Parashewanella spongiae: one gene and its partner. The protein of the gene in region 1 interacts with the protein of each later gene in a pairwise test. Links are inferred from orthologs where the notes say so. Each region holds a gene or a part of one and is shown on either strand. Other genes may lie near its edges. The genes, in order: bioB and E2I05_RS10275.

Region 1 (10,825 bases):
AGTTACTCATATACTCAGCGTTCAACTGATGCTTTAGATTTAACGTTATAGTCACTCTAGCGAAGGCAAGGAACGAAGTAACGACAGCTTTGTTGTCGGTAGTCTAGCGTCTTTTTCTTGTTTAGAGAAAGTCGCTGGATACCAGCCTACGCAGGTATGACAAATTGTGTTAATCCGCCCCAAGGGTCGAGAAATCAAACCAAAAGTGATTAAAAGACAAACTAATTATTCAGCTTTAGCCATTCGTGACTGTCCTGACCAAGGAAATATGCCTAATTTAAATTTCATAATGATTATTGCTCCAACGGCCGAAATACTCATAGCTAAACTTGTTGCTATCGCTGCCCCTTCAATATTTAAAATAGGGATCAGCAACCAATTTAAAAATATATTTGAAACGACACTAATAATGAGTAAGACCATAATTGATTTTTCAGCACCGCCATATTGTAGCCAAATAATGGGTACTGACATCAATGCCGTAATGGCGTATCCAATAGTTAGTGCTTTTAGTGCATTGAATGCTAAATCAACATCATGCCCAAAAAAATCAAGAATTTGATGACCAAATAAAATTAGCAATAGGCTTAACGGTAGAACAAGCAAAAAACTCAACACCATACTTTTTCGATTTAATGCGCGTATAGTGCCCTGCCCTTTATTTAATGCCTCTACAACCTGCGGTGAAAACAAGGCGATAAGCCCAAGCTGTATCACAATGATCACAAATGTTGTTACTGTTGCCGCAGCAAAGTGGCCAACGGCAATTTCACCAGCCATGAATTCGATCATGTAAATATCGACTTGGCGCATAAACATTTGTAGCGCAGCAACAACCATAATTGGAAAAGATATCTTTAACCACTGGGACCGATTACCTACTCGCACTATATTTTTCAGTGGCATTAAAGAAAGCCTATATATACATACTAAACTGAAAAATATAAGAGAAAGAACGACTGCACCAACAAGCCCTACGGCCATAAAACTACTAATTTGTCCAAATATTAAGCTAGCAATAAAACAAAATAAAAATGCGAGTGTAGAATAACCCAATCCCCAAGGAATAAAAGCCAGATCGAGCCGATTCGCAGCGTGCAGCACTCCGCACAACAAACCTGAAATTCCAGCTAGAGGAATCACTATAGCAGCCAAAAGTAGTGGATGATAACCATTACCGCTAAACGTTGATATATGCAGGTAATGTCCAATAACAATTAAAACTAACAGAACAATCGAAACTATAGTTGAAACTATAATGTAAAAACGAACGTACCCCCATACCCCTTCTTTATTCGGGTTTTTAATGTGTGGAAGCAGTAATCTTGGAGCAGCACTCGCGCCTCCCATCATAGTGATAATGCTACCTAAATAGATAAAAGCTTCTGCAACCTTAAAGTTACCATAATCGTTTGATCCCATATGGCGAGCTAGAAATATATTAAAAGCAAAATCAATAAAATAACCACTGACAAAAATCATCATAATTGTTGTGGTACTGGTGAAACCACTTTTTTTAATAGATGAGTCTTGAGCACTTGCCATAAGTCCATTTCCAAAGTTTTAATATTGATTAATATGAGGTTAGATCAGGGCTAATATATTTGCCATATAGATCCTCATTACTACTTGAAACTTATTCACAAAATACGCGAACTCACTCGAGCATCTTCAACATCAGGAAGTGCTTTGTTACACTCTTAGCAACACAAAAGACTCTTGGATAAAAGAATGACAACAAACGCCCTATTGCTGAGTAGTTCGCGTGCAGGAAATACTCCTTACTTAAAGCATGCTTTATCTCTTATAAAATCGATGACCAAAAACGCAAAAAAATGGGTTTTCATCCCTTATGCAGGCGTAAGTTTCAGTTACGATAAGTATTTAGATATTGTTGCAACGGCACTAACCGAACTTAATATTGAAATCTCAAGTATTCATCAGCATGACGACCCCAAAAAAGCCCTAGAAGAAGCTGAAGGTATTATGGTTGGCGGTGGAAATACCTTTCATTTATTGCATGAATTATATCGTTATAATTTAATTGATTTAATAAAAAATAAGGTCAGCAGTGGCATTCCTTATGTAGGCTGGAGTGCGGGATCAAATATAACCGGATTAAGCATTCGCACGACCAATGACATGCCGATTATTGAACCGCCTTCTTTTGCCGCATTGAATATTTTGCCATTTCAGGTCAATCCTCATTACACCAATTATCAGGCACCCGGCCATAATGGTGAAACACGTGCACAACGCTTACTTGAGTTCACCAAAGTAGATCCTAGAACCCCTGTTGTTGGCATCGTCGAAGGTACCGCTTTATTACGTCAAGGAGATAAGCTAACTCTTATCGGTGATGAGGATGGCTATTTATTTTGTGGTGAACAGCAAGAAGTTGTCATTCCAGCAGGAAGCGATTTGTCTCATTTACTGAATTAGCAATTCAATAAATGAGACACATCAAGATAGTCGGCTGCATTATCCGCGGTCGGCTTATTTAAATAAGGAACAACACCCAAACATGGTGACTTCATCATCACATTTAAACTCGTTAAATTATCTTGTTGCGCTTGCATATTTTTATCAACACAGTTTGCGACCCATCCGACTATGTTAAGACCATCAGACAAGATTGCTTCTTGAGTAAGAACTCCATGATTTAAGCAGCCCAATTTTAAGCCTACGACTAAAATAACCGGCAAATCTAACTTTTGGATAACTTCTGAAAGGAATTCCTCGTTATTTAACGGTAATCGCCAGCCTCCAGCTCCCTCTAGAAGGTTAAAGTCACTTTCGGAAAAAACATCTGTGGAAAGGTGACCTAACACCCTCTCACTTGTTAGTTCAAAACCAATCTGCTTGGCGGCTACGTGAGGCGCTATAGCGGGTTCAAAACTAATGGGATTAACAATAGAATAGTCAATTTCTTGTGACGATGCAGCCATAAGGCTTAAAGCATCCGAGTTACGTAAGCCATTGCATGTTTGTTCGCAACCTGAAGCTATCGGTTTAAACCCTGCTGTTTTCATCGATTTATTATGGATCTTAGCCCAGCGGTTTACGGCCATTAATATCCCCGATGAAACTACTGTTTTACCGCTATCAGTATCAGTTCCCGTCACAAAGTAATTCATTCTTAACCTATTTTTTTAGCTCTTATTCGGACAATTTCATAAGTGAGTGGTAAGCCACGTTTCGTGGTTTGTTGCTTCGATAATTTAATCAGCTTGTCCCAATCTTTCCTACCTCTTATCTGCACTTGAGAATCAGAGTTCTGAAATTTCACTGATGCGCCAACACCTTTTATTGAATATAACAGCTCTTTTAAAGTAGAAAAATAAACCACTTTTTTTGATAATTCTACTTCGAGAACTTTCCAATTACTTGTTTCAAATGCTTGTTGGTACTCAGATAATTCACGAAATTGATTAACACTAAACCCAAGTGCTTTGAGTTCTGGCAAACTATTATTAGCGACAAGATTTAAGTGAATTTCACCGCCATGAGTAAGTACCCGCTGAGCTTCATCAATCGCACTCTTGTAATCTGAACACCACTGCAATGCTAGATTTGAAACAATGTAATCAATTGACTCTGATAAAAGTGGTAAAGATTGAGCATCCGCATTAATTGGACTGTAAGAAGGAAATTTTGATTTTAAAAAAGATAGCATTCCAAATGCGACATCGAGACACAAAACACTCGATGCTGGATTAACATGATACTGCGTTCCAGGTCCAGCACCTAAATCAACAATATTTCCTTGTAAATTTAGCCCCTCTATTAATTCTGAAGAACAAATGGTTTGTACCACATTATGAGAGCTATAAGTTTTTGCGGCTGCCGAAAAACCTTTACTTACTGGCGAATGTTCAGCGAACGATTGAGACTCACATGACCACTTTTCAGCGAGCATGACAATATTCCTCATTCATAAACAGCTTATCCAATGCGGTAATACACTGATCAATATCTTCTGTTGAGTGTTTTGCTGTTATTGTTATTCTTAGCCTATCAGTATTTTTCGGCACAGTAGGTGTTCGAATCGCCCCTACCCATAATCCATCAGATTTTAATTGGTTAGATGCTTCGACTGCTTTTTCAGGATCTCCAATTATAACACCTTGGATCGGCATTTCAGATTCTATTAAATCGATATTTCTCCGTTTTGCTTGTTGTTTAAAATAGGCAATATTACTCATTAATTGAGATTGTAATTCCGGATTATCCGCGATGTATTTGCAGGCTGAATAAGCCAAACAAGCATTAATGGGAGAAAGCGCCGTTGAATAAATATACTCTCTAGAATGGCTGACTAAATAATCAATGAGCTGTTTACTGCCCAATACAGCCGCACCTTGGCAACCCAAAGCTTTACCAAAGGTGATGATCTGTATATTGCATTTTGGTTGCACATTAGGCGCAACACATAAGTTAATCACTCCGAAGCCATGAGCATCATCAACAATGAGTTGGGTATGATATTTCTGGCAGAGCATTGATAGGTATTCTACGGGAGCGCAGTCACCATCCATGCTAAACACGCTTTCCGTAACCAATGCGGAAGTATTGTATTTTTTTAACAAGGTTTCAGCGTGTTCAACCTTATTATGAATAAAACGTTTTAATACTGCGCCAGAGTGGCTTATTCCATCAATGATTGAGGCATGAATTAACTTATCAGCAATAATGTGATCGGTCTTATCAAACAATGCCGTCATCAAGCCATGATTAGCACTAAAACCTGAATTGAATAACAAGGCCGCTTGGTGTCCAGTTTGCTGGCATAATAACTGCTCAAGCTTCATGTGTGCATCGCAATACCCAGAAACCAGTGGTGATGAGCCACTGCCTAAACCATATTTTAAGGTTGCTTTGTGAAGTTCATCGAGCAATGCAGGTTCTCTATTCAATCCTAAATAGTCATTACTACTAAAATTAATGTACCTCTTACCCTCAACGTCTATTTGTGTCGTGTGTTCAGGTATTGAGTTCACTATAACACGCCTACGCAACACACCTTTTTCAGCACTCAAGTCGATGGCAGCTTGCATTTTTTTCTCGAGGATATGATTAGCGTTCGTCATTCTATTAGTTTCGCTCATTGACACCATTAAAGGCAGCTTTATAGCGCTGCTGCATCATAAAATGCGCCATTTGACTTATCATGTTGAGCTAACGCTTTTTCTAGCAATTCAGTTTCTTGCTCTAATTTAGCTACTGGCCCTTGCTCAGGGTGTAGACCCAAGCGCTTAAACAAGGTTAAATCATCATTCTCTTCAGGATTAGGTGTCGTTAATAACTTACAACCATAAAAAATTGAATTTGCCCCAGCAAAGAAACACATAGCTTGCATTTCATCGCTCATACTCTCGCGCCCTGCTGATAATCGAACCCGAGATTTAGGCATAAGGATACGCGCCACAGCAATGGTTCGAACAAACTCTAATGGATCAAGATCATCTAAGTCGGCAAAAGGAGTGCCTGCAACCTTAACTAACATATTAATCGGTACTGAGTCTGGGTGTTGTTCAAGATTAGCAAGTTGCTGCAATAAACCAGCACGATCTTTAGCTTGTTCACCCATACCAACAATACCGCCGGAGCACACTTTCATGCCAGCAGAGCGAACATTATCCAAGGTATCTAAACGGTTTTGGTAAGTACGAGTCGTAATTACATCACCATAGTACTCAGGTGAGGTATCAAGGTTATGGTTATAATAATCTAGGCCTGCATCCGCTAATTGACTCGCTTTATCAGTATCAAGCATCCCTAACGTCATACAAGTTTCCATACCCATGGCTTTGACTTCTCTTACCATTTGAGTCAAATATGGCATATCTCGTTGTTTTGGGTCACGCCAAGCCGCCCCCATGCAAAAACGTGAAGCGCCTGCAGCTTTAGCGCTTTTAGCTTCTGTTAATACCGTTTCCATTGCCAATAAACGTTCTTTTTCAAGGCCTGTATCATAACGAGCGCTTTGAGGACAATACTTACAATCTTCAGGGCAAGCACCTGTTTTAATCGACAGCAAACGACTGATTTGAACTTCATTCGGATCAAAGGTTTCTCTATGAATACTGTGTGCTTTAAACAATAAGTCATTCATTGGAAGTGCAAACAAGGTTTCAATTTCTTCTCGTTTCCAATCAGTCCGACATTCAAGCTGCGACATAATTTATCTCTTTTATTTCATCGTTATGTTGGCTAGGATAGCCACAACTAAGCTGCTGTCAATGCCAGATAACACAACCGATTTACCAATGGTTAAAATATGAACAATGAAAATTCTGTAAATTCTGTAAATTCTGAAAACCAAGCATGGGATTTTGACTTTGATCGCCAGCACATCTGGCATCCATACACGTCGATGAATCAGGCCTTTCCGGTTATAGGAGTAGAATCCGCTGACGGTTGCGAGCTAACACTAAATGATGGAACAAAACTAATTGATGGCACCAGCTCTTGGTGGGCTTGCGTTCATGGTTATAACCATCCAAAAATCATTTCAGCCATGTCAAAGCAGTTGAATATGTTGCCCCACATTATGTTTGGCGGCATCACTCACACACCAGCCATTGAATTAACTAAAAAACTCATTGAGATGACTTGCAAACCACTCACAAAAGTATTTTTTAGTGATTCTGGTTCCATTGCTGTAGAAGTAGCCATAAAAATGGCTCTCCAATATTGGCAAGGCATCGGAAAAGCCAATAAGCAGAAATTAATTACGATAAAACGCGGTTATCATGGCGATTCGTTCGCGTCGATGAGCGTCTGTGATCCTGACAATGGTATGCATACTATGTTTGGCGATGCAGTCACTAAACAACACTTTGTTAAAGCGCCACAAGCTAAGTTTGGTGAGCCCGTTAACTCAGGTGATGTCGAAGCACTGAGACACAAATTTATCTCACATCACAACTCCATTGCGGCAATGATTTTAGAACCAATTAAGCAAGGTGCAGGAGGCATGTACTTTTATAGTGCTGAGTACTTAAAAGAAGTAAGAGCACTGTGTGACGAATTTAATGTCCTTCTCATTATTGATGAAATTGCAACAGGCTTTGGGCGTACAGGAAAACTATTTGCTTATGAACACGCAGATATTACACCAGACATTTTATGTTTAGGTAAAGCACTAACTGGCGGTTATATTAGCCTTGCTGCAACCTTATGTACGGATAAAGTTGCAAAAGGTATCAGTGACTCTCCAGCAGGTGTTTTCATGCATGGACCAACATTTATGGCAAACCCGCTTGCATGCTCTGCGGCTAATGCCAGCCTTGATTTAATCAACGAGGGGAAGTGGCAGTCACAAGTCATAAACTTAGAAAAACAAATGGTGGCTGAGTTAGAAGAAGCCAAATGTTATACCGCGGTAAAAGACGTTAGAGTACTTGGTAGTATTGGTGTCATTGAAATGGATCACTCACTCAATGCAGCCGAACTGCAACCTCACTTTACTGAGCTTGGAGTTTGGATAAGAGTATTTGGCAGTGTCATATATATTATGCCGCCGTATACAATTTCTCCAAAACAACTTACTCAACTGACTACTGCAATGAAAGTGGTTGCCAAAATGATCAGTGACACACCCGCTTCAACAAAAAAAGTATTTATCAGCCATGGCTAAAAAATTTTAAACCAATTCAACCTCTTTATGACTGAGAGGTTGTCCATTTAATATTTTATCAATGAGTTTAGGTAGCGTTTCCGTTGCACACCCTTTATATTGGGCATCAAAAGAACCCGTATAACATGGTTCAGTATTTACATCGATGGTCTTGGCACCAAAGGCTTTCGCCAATCGAACAAAGCCAGCAGCAGGGTAAACAACACCCGATGTACCCACAGATATGAATAAGTCGCACTCAGTTAACGCACGCTCAATCATGCCCATTCCAATAGGCATTTCACCAAACCAAACAATATGTGGTCTTAGACGCTGAGCTGGTTGGCAACAACTACACAATTGTTCAGAAGAGAAGTCCTTTTTCATCAAAAAGCTTAAATTGGATCTTGGACAGCGACCTTTGCGTATCTCTCCATGCATATGCAGGACTTGCTTACTCCCTGCTCGTTCATGAAGATCATCTACATTCTGGGTAATTACAAATAATCTACCTTGATGCGCTAGTTCAAGCTTAGCAAGGGCAACATGAGCAGCATTTGGACTAACAAGGGGATCATTCAATTGTGCGCGGCGTTGATTATAGAAGGTGTCAACTAACTCAGGATTGCTCGCATAACCTTCAGGTGTGGCAACATCTTCAATCAAATGCTGCTCCCAAAGGCCATCTTGAGATCTAAACGTTTCAATTCCTGAAGGAGCTGAAAGGCCTGCTCCCGTCAAAATGACAATATTTGCATTGCTGTAATCTTGTATCATTAACTGTATTTCCTTTTAACAAATCATGCTGCTAAATCCTTCTGCAACTTTCGGATTCTGACATATATCCTTAAATTTAGTAAGCCTATCTCGATGAATTTGTATGCAAACTACAATTAATGCTCGAATAATAACCAAAATTTTACCAACAAAACATGAGTAAAGGTTTATGTTTTCAATTATCTCTTTATAATGAATTTATAACCCTATGGACGAACCCAATGGTTCTGCAATCAAGAGATTAGCGATGACAGATGGAAATCAAGCACTGAAAAAAGCCGGCTTAAAAGTCACCTTACCACGCGTCAAGATCCTAGAATTGATGCAAGAGCCCGAAAACCAACACATCAGTGCAGAAGATTTATATAAGCGCTTATTGGAAATTGGTGAAGAAATTGGCCTTGCGACTGTGTACCGTGTATTAAACCAATTTGACGATGCGGGCATTGTTACTCGTCATCACTTTGAAAGTGGTAAAGCGGTATTTGAATTGTCATCTCAACATCACCATGACCATTTAGTATGCTTAACCTGTGACCGAGTGATTGAATTTAACGATGATGTCATTGAGCAGCGTCAGCTTGAAATCGCTGATAAACATAATATTAAGCTGACAAACCACAGTTTATATCTTTATGGTGTATGTACTAATGAAGATTGTGAGCATAATGACGAGTAAGTCGTTACTGTTTAATAAAAAACCAGCGTTTTAGCTGGTTTTTTATTGGACGAAGAAAAATTTATAAGTCTTTATGAAAAACGTTTATCGTTGCACCCATAAATTTATCTTCATTACGCCATTTCATACCTACTTTTTTAGCGATGTTTTCAGAGCCAACATTCCCTTCTAATATCATAGCAATAGCAGACTTAATCCCATGTTCAGGAAAAGAACTCAATGCCCCTTTTGCAGCCTCAAAACCAATTCCCTTCCCCCAATAATCTGGGAAATATCGATAACCTAACTCAACTTCATTTAACTCTTCTATGTATTTTGGGCCACAAAAGCCAATTACTTTATCATCGGTTTTATGGTGTACAGCCCAACGCCCAAATCCAAATTCTTCGTAATTGGGTAATATTACCGTTTTATAAAGTTTGGTCGCTTGTTCTCTTTTAATAAATGGCTCGGTGGGAATATAGGCTAAAATTTCAGGAATTCGATTCATTTCAAAAAGTGCATCAATATCATTTTCTGTGAATTTTCTTAAAATTAAACGTTCCGTTTCAACAATCATGTCCATGCCTTTTCTTTTATTGTTTTAATAGACATTACAATAACAAATACAACCAAAAGCTAAAACTAAATAAAGAAAGAATAGTTGATATAACCACTGTACTCCCAATAATCGCAGGCTCATCTTTAAGTTCAGAAGCAATCAAATAAGCATTAACGCCCAATGGCGAAGCGGCCAATAACACAAGTATGGCTATTTGCTCTAGAGAGTTTGGCCAGATGTAACTGGCCGAGCAATACACCAAAGCAGGAAGAAAAATAAGCTTGATCGCACTCAAATAAAACGCGGTTGTTAAGTTCTCACCTAATTTTAAAAAGAATAAATTGGCGCCTAAGACAAACAGAGCTCCTGCTGTAGCAGGTTTAGCAATTAATACTAAAGATTCAACGACAAATTCAGGTAAAGGGATACCACTTAAACTAACGATTATCCCCAAAGAGATACTAAGAACGACTGGATTAAATACGACTAAATTGGCAAATTCTTTTGCAGAAATCAATTTTCCTGTTTTGTTCGCACTCAAAATAAAAGTCAGTGAAAACAAAATTAAGCTGTGCAAAGGAATGATAATGAACACTCGGCTAATAAAGCTCTCACCTAACGCAGCACTAATAATAGGTAAACCAACTAAAACCGTATTTGAGTAGCTGGCACCCAATGCTAAAACGGAAGCCGAACGCTTACTGAATCGATTAAAAATAAAAAAACTGACACCAAACAACAGCACAATAGGAACATAAAAGCTCAACAAGCTATTTAAGTCAGCTACTTCTGATAAATCAGCTTTAGCCATATTGATGAATAACATTGCTGGAATGCAAAGATTGAAAATAAATCTGCTCAGACCGCTAATACCATCTCGGTTTATTATGCTAAACCGGCTTGAGAAATAGCCCAAAATAACGACAAAAATCAATGGGAAAATAATCGAGAAAATAGTCATGTGAAGTTCTTTAGGAAAGTTGCGGAAGAAAGTATACCGATAAGTTCTCGTCGCTCCAGCGTAGGCTGGAAACGAAGTAACGACAGTTTTGTATGGTCGGTAGTCTAGTGCATGTTTTTTCTATAAAACTCACTGGATACCTGTCTTATGTGGCATGACAAAGATTGGTACTTTCTAAATCGCTAGATCCTTCAGCAATTCGAATTCAAAATAGTTTGAGCCCACGTACAAAAAAGGCAAATACAC
Region 2 (9,905 bases), 480 kb from region 1 along the record:
GGGGCAATTCATTGGTTTTATCGCATATTCACGCGCTTCACTATGTGTTGTAAACATTGCATCTGCGTATTTATCCCAATGCCCAGAGCGCTCCCAAAGCACACGATCCATCATCAATGGACCCTTTACTTCTTGATAATCGTATTCGCTAATTTTTTCACGGATAAATTTTTCAAGCTCTAAGAATATACTCCATCCATCATTGTGCCAAAAGACCATGCCAGGTGCTTCTTCTTGCATATGATATAAATCAAGCTGCTTGCCTATTTTACGATGATCACGTTTTGCAGCTTCTTCTAGGCGGTTTAAATAAGATTTAAGGGCTTTTTTATCTGCCCAAGCTGTACCATAAACACGCTGTAGCATCTTGTTATCAGAGTTACCACGCCAATAGGCACCTGCAACACTCATAAGCTTAAAGTTTTGACAAAAACGCATACTTGGCACGTGTGGGCCACGACACATATCCACGTACTCTTCATGATGGTATAAAGCCGGTGAGTCATCTTTGCTAATATTTTCATCTAAAATAGCAATTTTATACGACTCACCACGTGCTTCGAAAGTGTCTCTAGCGGTTTGCCAGTTACCAACTTTTTTGACTACTTCATAGTTAGTCTTAGCTAATTGAAGCATGCGCTTTTCTAATTTTTCAATGTCTTCTTGAGTTAATTTATGCTCAAGATCGATATCGTAGTAAAAGCCATTATCAATCACTGGTCCAATGGCCATTTTAGCGTCAGGCCAAAGTTGCTTAATCGCATGCCCAAGAAGATGTGCACATGAATGACGTAATATTTCGACACCTTCATCGTCTTTAGCGGTGATAATCGATAATTCAGAGTCAGTATTAATAATGTCGCAAGCATCTTTTAAATCGCCATTAACTCGACCAGCAATACAAGCCTTTGCTAATCCAGGACCGATATCCATTGCTACGTCATAAGTTGAAACAGGTTGAGCGAACTCACGTTTACTGCCATCAGGAAGTGTAATTACAGGCATGATTTATCCTTTCCCAGTGGTGACCCACACGTAGGGCCACATGGTTTAAATTAAGTGTGGAAACAAAAAATGAAAATAGTCTATACCAAAGTCTATTGAGTTCATTTTTTGTGGGTAAATATAATACTCGACTATGTCATTACCACGCAATAGCATCTCTGAATATCCTGAAACAAATTAAAGCGAATAAAAATTAGACATAATGAATTTGTCGACTATCTTTTAACCTCCAATGTATAGATTTTCGTTTATCAAAAGCACATTAATATAAGTAAATACTGAGGTATAGGATGTACAAAGTAGTAGTATTTGCCGCCATTACAGCAGCAGTTAGTGCCAGTAGCGCTATAGGTAACTCAAATACAAATTCATTCGATTCTATTTACTCTAAACAAGCACTATTGAATGAGATTAAATCGGAATTGAATCAACAGCAAGAAGCGATGTTAATAGATATCTCTGGTTCAATTACTCAGAAATATCTAATTAAAAATCAGCTACTTTTTTCATCATTATCGATTAACAATGGTCAGCACCCTCTGAATGATGAGAAATAAGCATTTAATTTAACAAATAAAAGCTTATTAGTTGCATTATGACTTCTTTTAAGCTTTTACTTTAAAAAATTTTCTTTCATTTACCCTATAATTTTTTATATTATAATTTCAGTCCATTTATGAGTGTGTTAACTCACATAGCACTTCTGTATAAGATAAGATCAAATCTGATGTATAACAATGAGTTTCCTTTAGCCCCAATTGAAAGAATACTTTTTATTGTCGCGATGATCCCTGAAGGGAAAGTGAGTAGTTACGGCAAAGTAGCCGACCTCGCAGGATTACCAAAGCGAGCTCGATACGTGTCAAAAGCCTTAAAATTGGCAGATCCGAAAAAAAACATACCTTGGCATAGAGTGATAAACAGCCAAGGCAAAATTTCGTTTATAAAAGACTCAAATGAGTACAGAGCACAAGCTGAATTGTTAAGAATCGAAGGTGTTGAAGTGAACCAAGGTAAAATTCAGCTGTCGAAGTATGAATGGCAACCAAATATCGCTTCTTTAGTTTTAGGCATACCCTTTTGATTTTTTTTATTAAAGGAATAATATGAGTCGCATAGTTCAGTATTTATTTATTATTACACTTTTAATTTTATCCTCTTCAGCATTCGCCACCCTATCTCCGTTATTACCTCAAACTGCAGAATACCGAGTACTGTATGGCAGTATCGACCTTGGAAAAGCGCGCTATACCTTAGACAAAATAAATGATCAGTTTAATTATAAATTTGAAAGTGAATTATCACTACTCGTCCTTTCCGATAGACGAGAAGTGAGTAGCGAATTCGTTGTAACTAACGACCATGTCAATCCGATACGATTTTTTCATGAAAGAGAGGGAACAGGAAGCGACTACCAAGCTCAGCTTGTCTTTCTTAAATCACAAGAAAAAGTATACGGAAAATACAAACATGAAAAGTTAGAGTTTAATTATGCAAATGATTTATACGACATTCTTTCAGTGCAAGTGCAATTGAGGCTCGATTTAGCAAACAAAAAAGAAGATTTAAACTACAAGATTATTAAAAGTAACAAAATTAGCGATTATCAGTTCAACATTGTAGGTACTGAAGTGATAAACATTAATCAAAGAAACTACCAAACGATCAAATTAATGGTCGAAAGAAAAAAGAAAAAGCGCCAAACATTAATATGGTTGGCACCAGAACTCGCTTACTTACCCGTGAAATTAACCCATTCAAAAAAAGGGAAAAAACAACTCGAAGTACAATTACTCAATAGTAGCTTTATGACTGAAAGAGATGAGCTCGCCCAATCTAAATAAGCACCAATCACCGGCCGACAATATTTCCCATTGTTCATTGGTAGTTAAAGGTCTTGTTGCAATAACAGTAACAATGTCATTTGGTGTTGTTTCTTTATCGAAATCAATCGTGACATCTGTATCTTTCAATTTCGCTTTACCAAATGGCGCCCTTCTCGTGATATAACACAGATTGTTACTGCAATATGCCATCAAGTTCATACCATCACTGATGATCATATTAAATACGCCATGCAATCGAAGCCTATCTGCTAGTTCGCTGATATATTCATATACTGGAATCATATCTAACGGCTCTTTTTCACCAAATTTATTAGCCACTTGCTCGATAATCCAACAAAAAGCCAATTCACTATCTGTTTCACCTACGGGTTTGAAAGAGTGGGTAAGAAACTTACTTTCATAATCAGTTAATTGGCCATTATGTGCATAAGTCCAGTTTCTTCCCCAAAGCACTCGATTAAAAGGGTGCGTATTTTCAAGAGAAACACCACCACTATTTGCTTGCCTTATATGACTTATAACAACTTCGCTTTTAATCGGATATGATTTTATCAGTTTAGCGATATGTGAATCACAACTCGGTGAAACATCTTTAAAAATTCGATTTCCCTTCCCTTCATAAAATGCGATTCCCCAGCCATCAACATGTGGCCCAGTTACACCTCCTCGTTCGACCAAACCTGTAAAACTAAAAACAATATCTGTAGGTACGTTGGCACTCATAGCCAAGAGTTCACACATTCAAAAAGCTCTTTTATTTAATATCACAACAATTTTAGTATTTTAGCGTTCGTTGTATCACAACGCTAGATGCAATCCTTGTATATGCCAACTTATTAAATTTATTAAAAAATCCTCCATAGATTATAAAACGACTAATTCAAACATTTGTTTAAAAAGTGCTTGTATTAATTTTGGCTAAGATTTACCTTGTAAATGCGACAGAGGTCTGACCACAAACTATAATATGATCATGTTCGTATTTAACGATTAAAAAATGCGATCTTCAATCAAAAGACTTAAGGAGACATAAAGGTGACAACTCTACTTTGGATTATCGCCCTTGTAATAGTGCTAGGGATTTGCAGTTACATTAGGGTTTCATTAATCACAGCATCCACCGCTGTAGCACTAGTTATAGGTGGTGCATCCATTTTTCATTTTGAGCACCCTATTCCACTCATTGTTTTTCTTGCATTAGCGATTCCATTCAACATAAAAACATTGCGACGACAGTTTATATCAAACCCTTTGCTCTCCATGTACAAAAAAATTATGCCCGAAATGTCATCTACAGAAAGAGAAGCAATCGAGGCTGGGACAACATGGTGGGAAGCTGATTTATTTGCAGGTGCGCCTAACTGGAAGAAACTTCATGATATTCCAGTGTCGCGATTAACAGCAGAAGAACAAGCTTTCCTTGATGGGCCAGTTGAGCATGTTTGTGGTTTAGTTAATCAGCATCAAGTTGCACACCAACTTGCAGACTTACCAGAAAACGTTTGGCAATATTTAAAAGACAATGGCTTTTTCGCCATGATCATCAAGAAAAAATTTGGTGGACTGGAGTTTTCTGCTTACGCCCAATCTCGAGTCCTGCAAAAACTAGCCGGAGTGAGTAGCGAACTTGCTTCAACCGTTGGTGTGCCAAACTCTCTTGGTCCTGGCGAATTATTGCAACATTACGGAACTCAAGAACAACAAAATCATTATCTACCAAAGTTAGCACAGGGAAAAGAAATTCCATGTTTTGCTTTAACTAGTCCAGAGGCTGGAAGTGATGCTGGTTCTATACCAGATTTCGGGATCGTTTGTCATGGTGAATGGGAAGGCAAACAAATTCTTGGCATGAAACTAACTTGGAATAAGCGTTATATTACACTCGCACCTATTGCGACTGTGTTAGGCCTTGCGTTTAAACTACGCGATCCAGAGCAGCTACTTGGTGAAGTTGAAGAGTTAGGTATTACATGCGCACTGATCCCAACCAAAATACAAGGCGTCATTACTGGTCGTCGTCATTTTCCATTAAATTGTATGTTCCAAAATGGTCCTACTCAGGGTGAAGAGGTTTTTGTCCCACTTGATTTCATTATTGGTGGCCCAAGCATGGCTGGTCAAGGTTGGAGAATGCTCGTTGAGTGTTTATCAGTAGGTCGGGGAATTACCTTACCTTCAAATTCAGCTGGTGGTATCAAGACAGCAGCTGTCGCAACTGGGGCATACGCTAGAATACGTCGACAATTCAAATTACCAATCGGGAAATTAGAAGGCATTGAAGAGCCAATGGCTCGTATTGGTGGCAATGCATACTTAATGGATGCCGTTACAGCCTTAACCACTACAGGCATAGATCTCGGTGAAAAGCCTTCTGTTATTTCAGCTATTGTAAAATGTCACTTAACTGACCGTATGCAAAAATGTGTTATTGATGCAATGGATATTCATGGGGGTAAAGGTGTTTGCTTAGGCCCCAATAATTATTTAGGCCGTGGTTACCAAGCGGCACCAATAGCAATTACGGTTGAAGGAGCAAACATTTTAACTCGCTCAATGATTATCTATGGTCAAGGTGCAATTCGCTGTCATCCTTATGTATTGGCCGAAATGCAAGCTGCATTCGATCCTGATCCTTCTAAGGCATTAAAAGATTTTGATAATGCCATATTTGGACACATCGGTTTTGCTATCAGTAATTTCACTCGTAGTTTATGGATGGGATTGACTGGTTCAAGATTGTCAAACGCACCGTACTCAGATAAAACTAAGCGTTACTACCAGCAAATGAATCGCTTCAGTGCAAACTTAGCATTGTTATCTGATTTAGCGATGGGTACTTTAGGTGGTAGCTTAAAAAGAAAGGAGCGTATATCTGCTCGTTTGGGTGATTTGCTCAGCCAGTTATATCTAACATCTGCAGTGCTGAAACGTTATAATGATGAAGGCCGACAAATTGAAGATTTACCGCTTGTTCAATGGGCTGTAGAAGATTCATTATTCAAACTTCAAACCTCACTTGATGAATTGCTTAATAACTTCCCACTAGGACTAGGCCGTTTATTACGCTTGATAATATTCCCGTTCGGTCGATGTGTTAAAAGACCAAGTGATATATTGGATCACCAAGTTGCGAACATTATGCAAACACCTTGTGCTAGCCGAGATCGTTTAGCTGAAGGACAATATTTATTGGCAAACGAGAACAACCCTGTCGGAGTTCAAGAGCAAACATTTTTAGATTTAATTGCCTGTGAGCCGCTCCATAAAAAGGTGTGTGGAGTTTCGGGAGAAAGGTTACCTTTCATGTGGTTAGATCATGTCGCAGCTAAAGGGCTTGAGCTCAATGCTTTAACTGAAGAGGAAGCTGATTTGATGAAGCGAGCTGAAATTGGTCGCTTAAAATCTATCAATGTTGATGATTTTGATCCAGCTGAATTAAAAGCTCAACTAACCATAATGAAAGCGGCTGATTATGCAGCTTAAACCTAAAAACATCAGTTGAACGCTGAGTATATGTGTAACTGTTTGAGCAATACGATGATTTTATCATCATGGTTTTCACCAAATGAGTGAAGTGCTCTACGCTCACAAGCTTGCTAAAATGGCTGCTATCTGCGTTGTAACTTTTGCAAGTAGAATAACTATTTGCTGTAAGCTACGCCTTATATCAGCCACTTTTTCTACGCTTGAAAACGCAGTCTACTGATGTTTCAAGGTTAAATGCTAGATAAGTAAGTAACTTATAAAAAAGGAGAGCAAACGCTATCCTTTTTTAATCGTTTGAAATTTTTTATGGCTCTTGACGAGTAGAAGCTAAAACGATTTCACGAATACAAACGCTTTTTGGCTGTTGCCATGCATATAATGCAGCATCGGCAATCACATCAGGTCCAATTACAGAACCCATGCTTTCTTTCCATGACTCATAACCAGCGACAATATCTTTGTCCGTAGTATGGCCAAGTAATTCTGTTTCTACTGCTCCTGGAGCAATAGTAATCATACGAACATCAAAAGGAGCCACCTCTTCACGAATGTTCTCAGTCATTGCATGAACAGCAAACTTAGTGCCGCAATAGGCTGCATGATTGCCAAAGGTTTTACGACCAGCAACCGAGCTTACATTAATAATTGTTCCAGATTTACGGGCTTTCATGTTACCCAATACAGAATGAATACCATTCAGTACACCCATAACATTTACATCAACCATTTTCTGCCATTCAGCAGGGTCTTGAACATCAGCCGCTCCCAACAACATCACACCAGCATTATTTACTAAACATCCAACAGGCCCAAATTTAGCTTCAGCTTTTGTTATGGCAGCTTTCATTGCATCTAAATCAGTAACATCAATTTTTGCTGTCATGCAGTTGTCAAGTTTAAGCTCTTCCATGCGCTCAACACGACGCGCCAATAATAATAATGGGTGACCAGCATGACTAAATGCCTTGGCCATTGATGCACCGATGCCAGATGAAGCGCCTGTAATTACAACTAATTCTTTATTTTGTGAACTTGTCATTACTTTTACCTATAGTTGTTAACTAATTTAAAATCTAAAATTACGCGATTAAGCTCGATCAACCTTGAATCTGAAATCATTATATTGAGGCATCTAAAGAGTTTAAAATACTAATTTTAGTTGGATATGATAGTCTTTACCTATAGATAACCTCACTTTATCAATAAGCAATAACTATGATCGATTTAAGACTACTTCGCTTTTTCATCGCTATTTTCGAAGAAAACAACATTACTGCTGCCGCTTCTCGTTGCCATGTAAGCCAACCTTCATTATCTTCTGGTTTAAAACAGCTTGAAGAACAGCTGGGCGGCGCTTTATTTGAAAGAAGTAAAAAAGGTGTCAAAGCATTAGATAACGCAAATTATTTATACCCTTTAGCACTAAAACTTGTTGAAGAAGCAAAACAATTACCGGGGTTATTTCACGAAAAAGCCAGCCGAGTAAAATTCCGCTTAGCCGTTATGTCAGACTTAAGCCCGAGAAGACTCTCGGCAGTACTTGGCCACATCAACAACGCCATTGATCACTTAGATATCGAATTGGTTGATCACCTTAGTACCGCAGATGCAAGGCTAACAATTGAAGAATTACGTCATGAAGATGAAATATTCTTTCCTCTCTGGGAGGAAAACTATGTACTTTGTGTCCCAACAAATCACGAGTTAGCAAGCCACGAAAAAGTTCAGCCTGAACAACTACAAGGATTCAACTTTATTGAATGTCCACCTTGTAAGGCCCACCAGCAAACGATTGGTTTATTAGCTTGTAATCACATTTCCCTTAACTTAGTCGCCAAGGCTGAATCTAAATCACTTGTACAATCATTAGTGCTTGCTGGTTACGGGATAAGTTTTTTACCTGACGGCTTAATTGAAGATGAGTCAAGGCTATCCAGAGTAAATTTCGACGGTCCTAGGATGTTCCGTCGTATAGGTTTGTGTTACCCAGCGCACCAAAGTATTTCACCAAATCTGGCCGCAATTTTACGGTTTTTAAATCAGCAATATACTTTTACTGTATAGTTTGCACAATACAGTCACCTTTAAGTATATACCGACTATTTATTCAAGAGTGTGAATACATGAAAATATAATCCCGAATATTTTGTTACCTACTATGCAATACAATGAATAATTATATTTTATTGAGTAACATTAACTCACTAGGATGTGGGTTCATATAATAGGATTCTGTTATATATTGATTAGGATATTTCCTAAAATGATGTCTTAATAAGGTGATAGGCACAATCAGTGGTAACAAACAATTACGATAATCGTCTATCACTTCATTTAGCTCTGCTTTGTCGTCAGTGTCTAAATGTTTTTTTAGATATCCCTGAATATGCAATAAAGTATTACTATGGTTTTTTCTTGTTGCGACGAGCTTCAGTGTCTGCATCATGTTTTCAAGATAGTCATCAGCAATCGCATGCAAGCTGATATTTTCATTTCTTGAAAGTAAATTTCCGAGCTTTTTAGCTTTAGTCTGATTGTGACTCATTAAAACATACTTATGATTAGCATGAAATTTTTGAAGCTTAGATATTGAAACACCTTCTTGAAGCATTGCTTTCCAACGTGAATAAATGAACACACGTTGTATAAAATTTTCTCTTAAGTGGGGATCTTCAAGACGACCTTCCTCCTCAATAGGTAAGTAAGGAAAGTTTTCTATTAAACGCTTAGTGTATAGACCTATACCGTTTTTTGTAGGCATTCCACTATGATAAATTTTTACTCGCTCCATGCCACAACTTGGAGAATCTTTTTTTACAATATAACCACATAAATCTTGATGCCAAGATTTTTGTTCTTCTGATATTTCATAAAGGTCTTCAGTAACATCCAATTCTGCAGTCCTAGTGCCTACACAACGAATTTGATCATTTACTGAAACTAATCGTATTGACTCTCTGGGAATACCTAAACCAATTTCAACTTCTGGACAAAATGAATGAAATTCAAAGTAATCCTTTAAAACATTTGTCACATATGAGTTTTTTTTATGTCCCGAATCAAAACGAACCTTAGCGCCTAAAAGACAACTACTTATGCCCACTTTAATATGATGAGAAGACTCAACCATTAAACCCACCAAGAATGTTAACCATGTAGCATTGATATTAGTTGTTTTAAATAGATATTGATAGAAACTGGAATACCATCATGAAGGTGTTGTAAATAGCTTCGATGCGTACTTACGTTTCGGTAAATGTACATACGCATCTATAAAACATTTTTTGGCTATGTTCAGTCTCGCTTTAGAGTTAACACGAATGAAACGGGCACAGCAGTGCTAATACTGGATAAGGAAGCTATTTGCATTAATGCTTTAATTCCAGAACTTAAGTTAAAGTCGGAAGCATTGATGATAGTAGGTTTAACGCTAGTCACTACAACTTTACGATGTGACAACTTTACAATAAGCACTTCAAAGTTAATCCTTTTAATTTTACCATGAAGTGCTAGCTGAGCAGGGATCTCTTTAGTTTGTGTTGTACCTACAGGCATACTTTTCAATAA

What was found.
Region 2: the proteins of bioB (region 1) and E2I05_RS10275 interact in binary tests that used the Escherichia coli proteins (3 or more experiments, as listed by UniProt). The link is inferred for Parashewanella spongiae from one-to-one orthologs.

The regions. Positions count from the first base shown.
Region 1 is NZ_CP037952.1:2,164,426-2,175,250, reverse strand. Bases 4,156-6,954 are described here. They hold bioB (biotin synthase BioB), read right to left. Parts: upstream 6,182-6,954; coding sequence 5,129-6,181; downstream 4,156-5,128. Other genes in these bases: bioA (adenosylmethionine--8-amino-7-oxononanoate transaminase), read left to right, coding at 6,281-6,954; E2I05_RS08255 (aminotransferase class I/II-fold pyridoxal phosphate-dependent enzyme), read right to left, coding at 4,156-5,108. Also shown: E2I05_RS08275 (oligosaccharide flippase family protein), read right to left, coding at 226-1,545; dipeptidase PepE, read left to right, coding at 1,732-2,442; bioD (dethiobiotin synthase), read right to left, coding at 2,439-3,137; E2I05_RS08260 (methyltransferase domain-containing protein), read right to left, coding at 3,140-3,817; more of E2I05_RS08255, read right to left, coding at 3,909-4,155; more of bioA, read left to right, coding at 6,955-7,642; E2I05_RS08240 (NAD-dependent deacylase), read right to left, coding at 7,649-8,398; fur (ferric iron uptake transcriptional regulator), read left to right, coding at 8,646-9,077; E2I05_RS08230 (GNAT family N-acetyltransferase), read right to left, coding at 9,139-9,636; E2I05_RS08225 (AEC family transporter), read right to left, coding at 9,671-10,579. UniProt on the Escherichia coli protein: Catalyzes the conversion of dethiobiotin (DTB) to biotin by the insertion of a sulfur atom into dethiobiotin via a radical-based mechanism.
Region 2 is NZ_CP037952.1:2,641,004-2,650,908, reverse strand. Bases 1,695-4,623 are described here. They hold E2I05_RS10275 (class II glutamine amidotransferase), read right to left. Parts: upstream 3,594-4,623; coding sequence 2,796-3,593; downstream 1,695-2,795. Other genes in these bases: fadE (acyl-CoA dehydrogenase FadE), read left to right, coding at 3,888-4,623; E2I05_RS10280 (DUF3108 domain-containing protein), read left to right, coding at 2,112-2,849; E2I05_RS10285 (MGMT family protein), read left to right, coding at 1,733-2,089. In the rest of the region: thrS (threonine--tRNA ligase), read right to left, coding at 1-1,005; E2I05_RS10290 (hypothetical protein), read left to right, coding at 1,296-1,562; more of fadE, read left to right, coding at 4,624-6,335; E2I05_RS10265 (SDR family oxidoreductase), read right to left, coding at 6,643-7,377; E2I05_RS10260 (LysR family transcriptional regulator), read left to right, coding at 7,554-8,402; E2I05_RS10255 (YbgA family protein), read right to left, coding at 8,515-9,468; E2I05_RS10250 (YceI family protein), read right to left, coding at 9,633-9,905.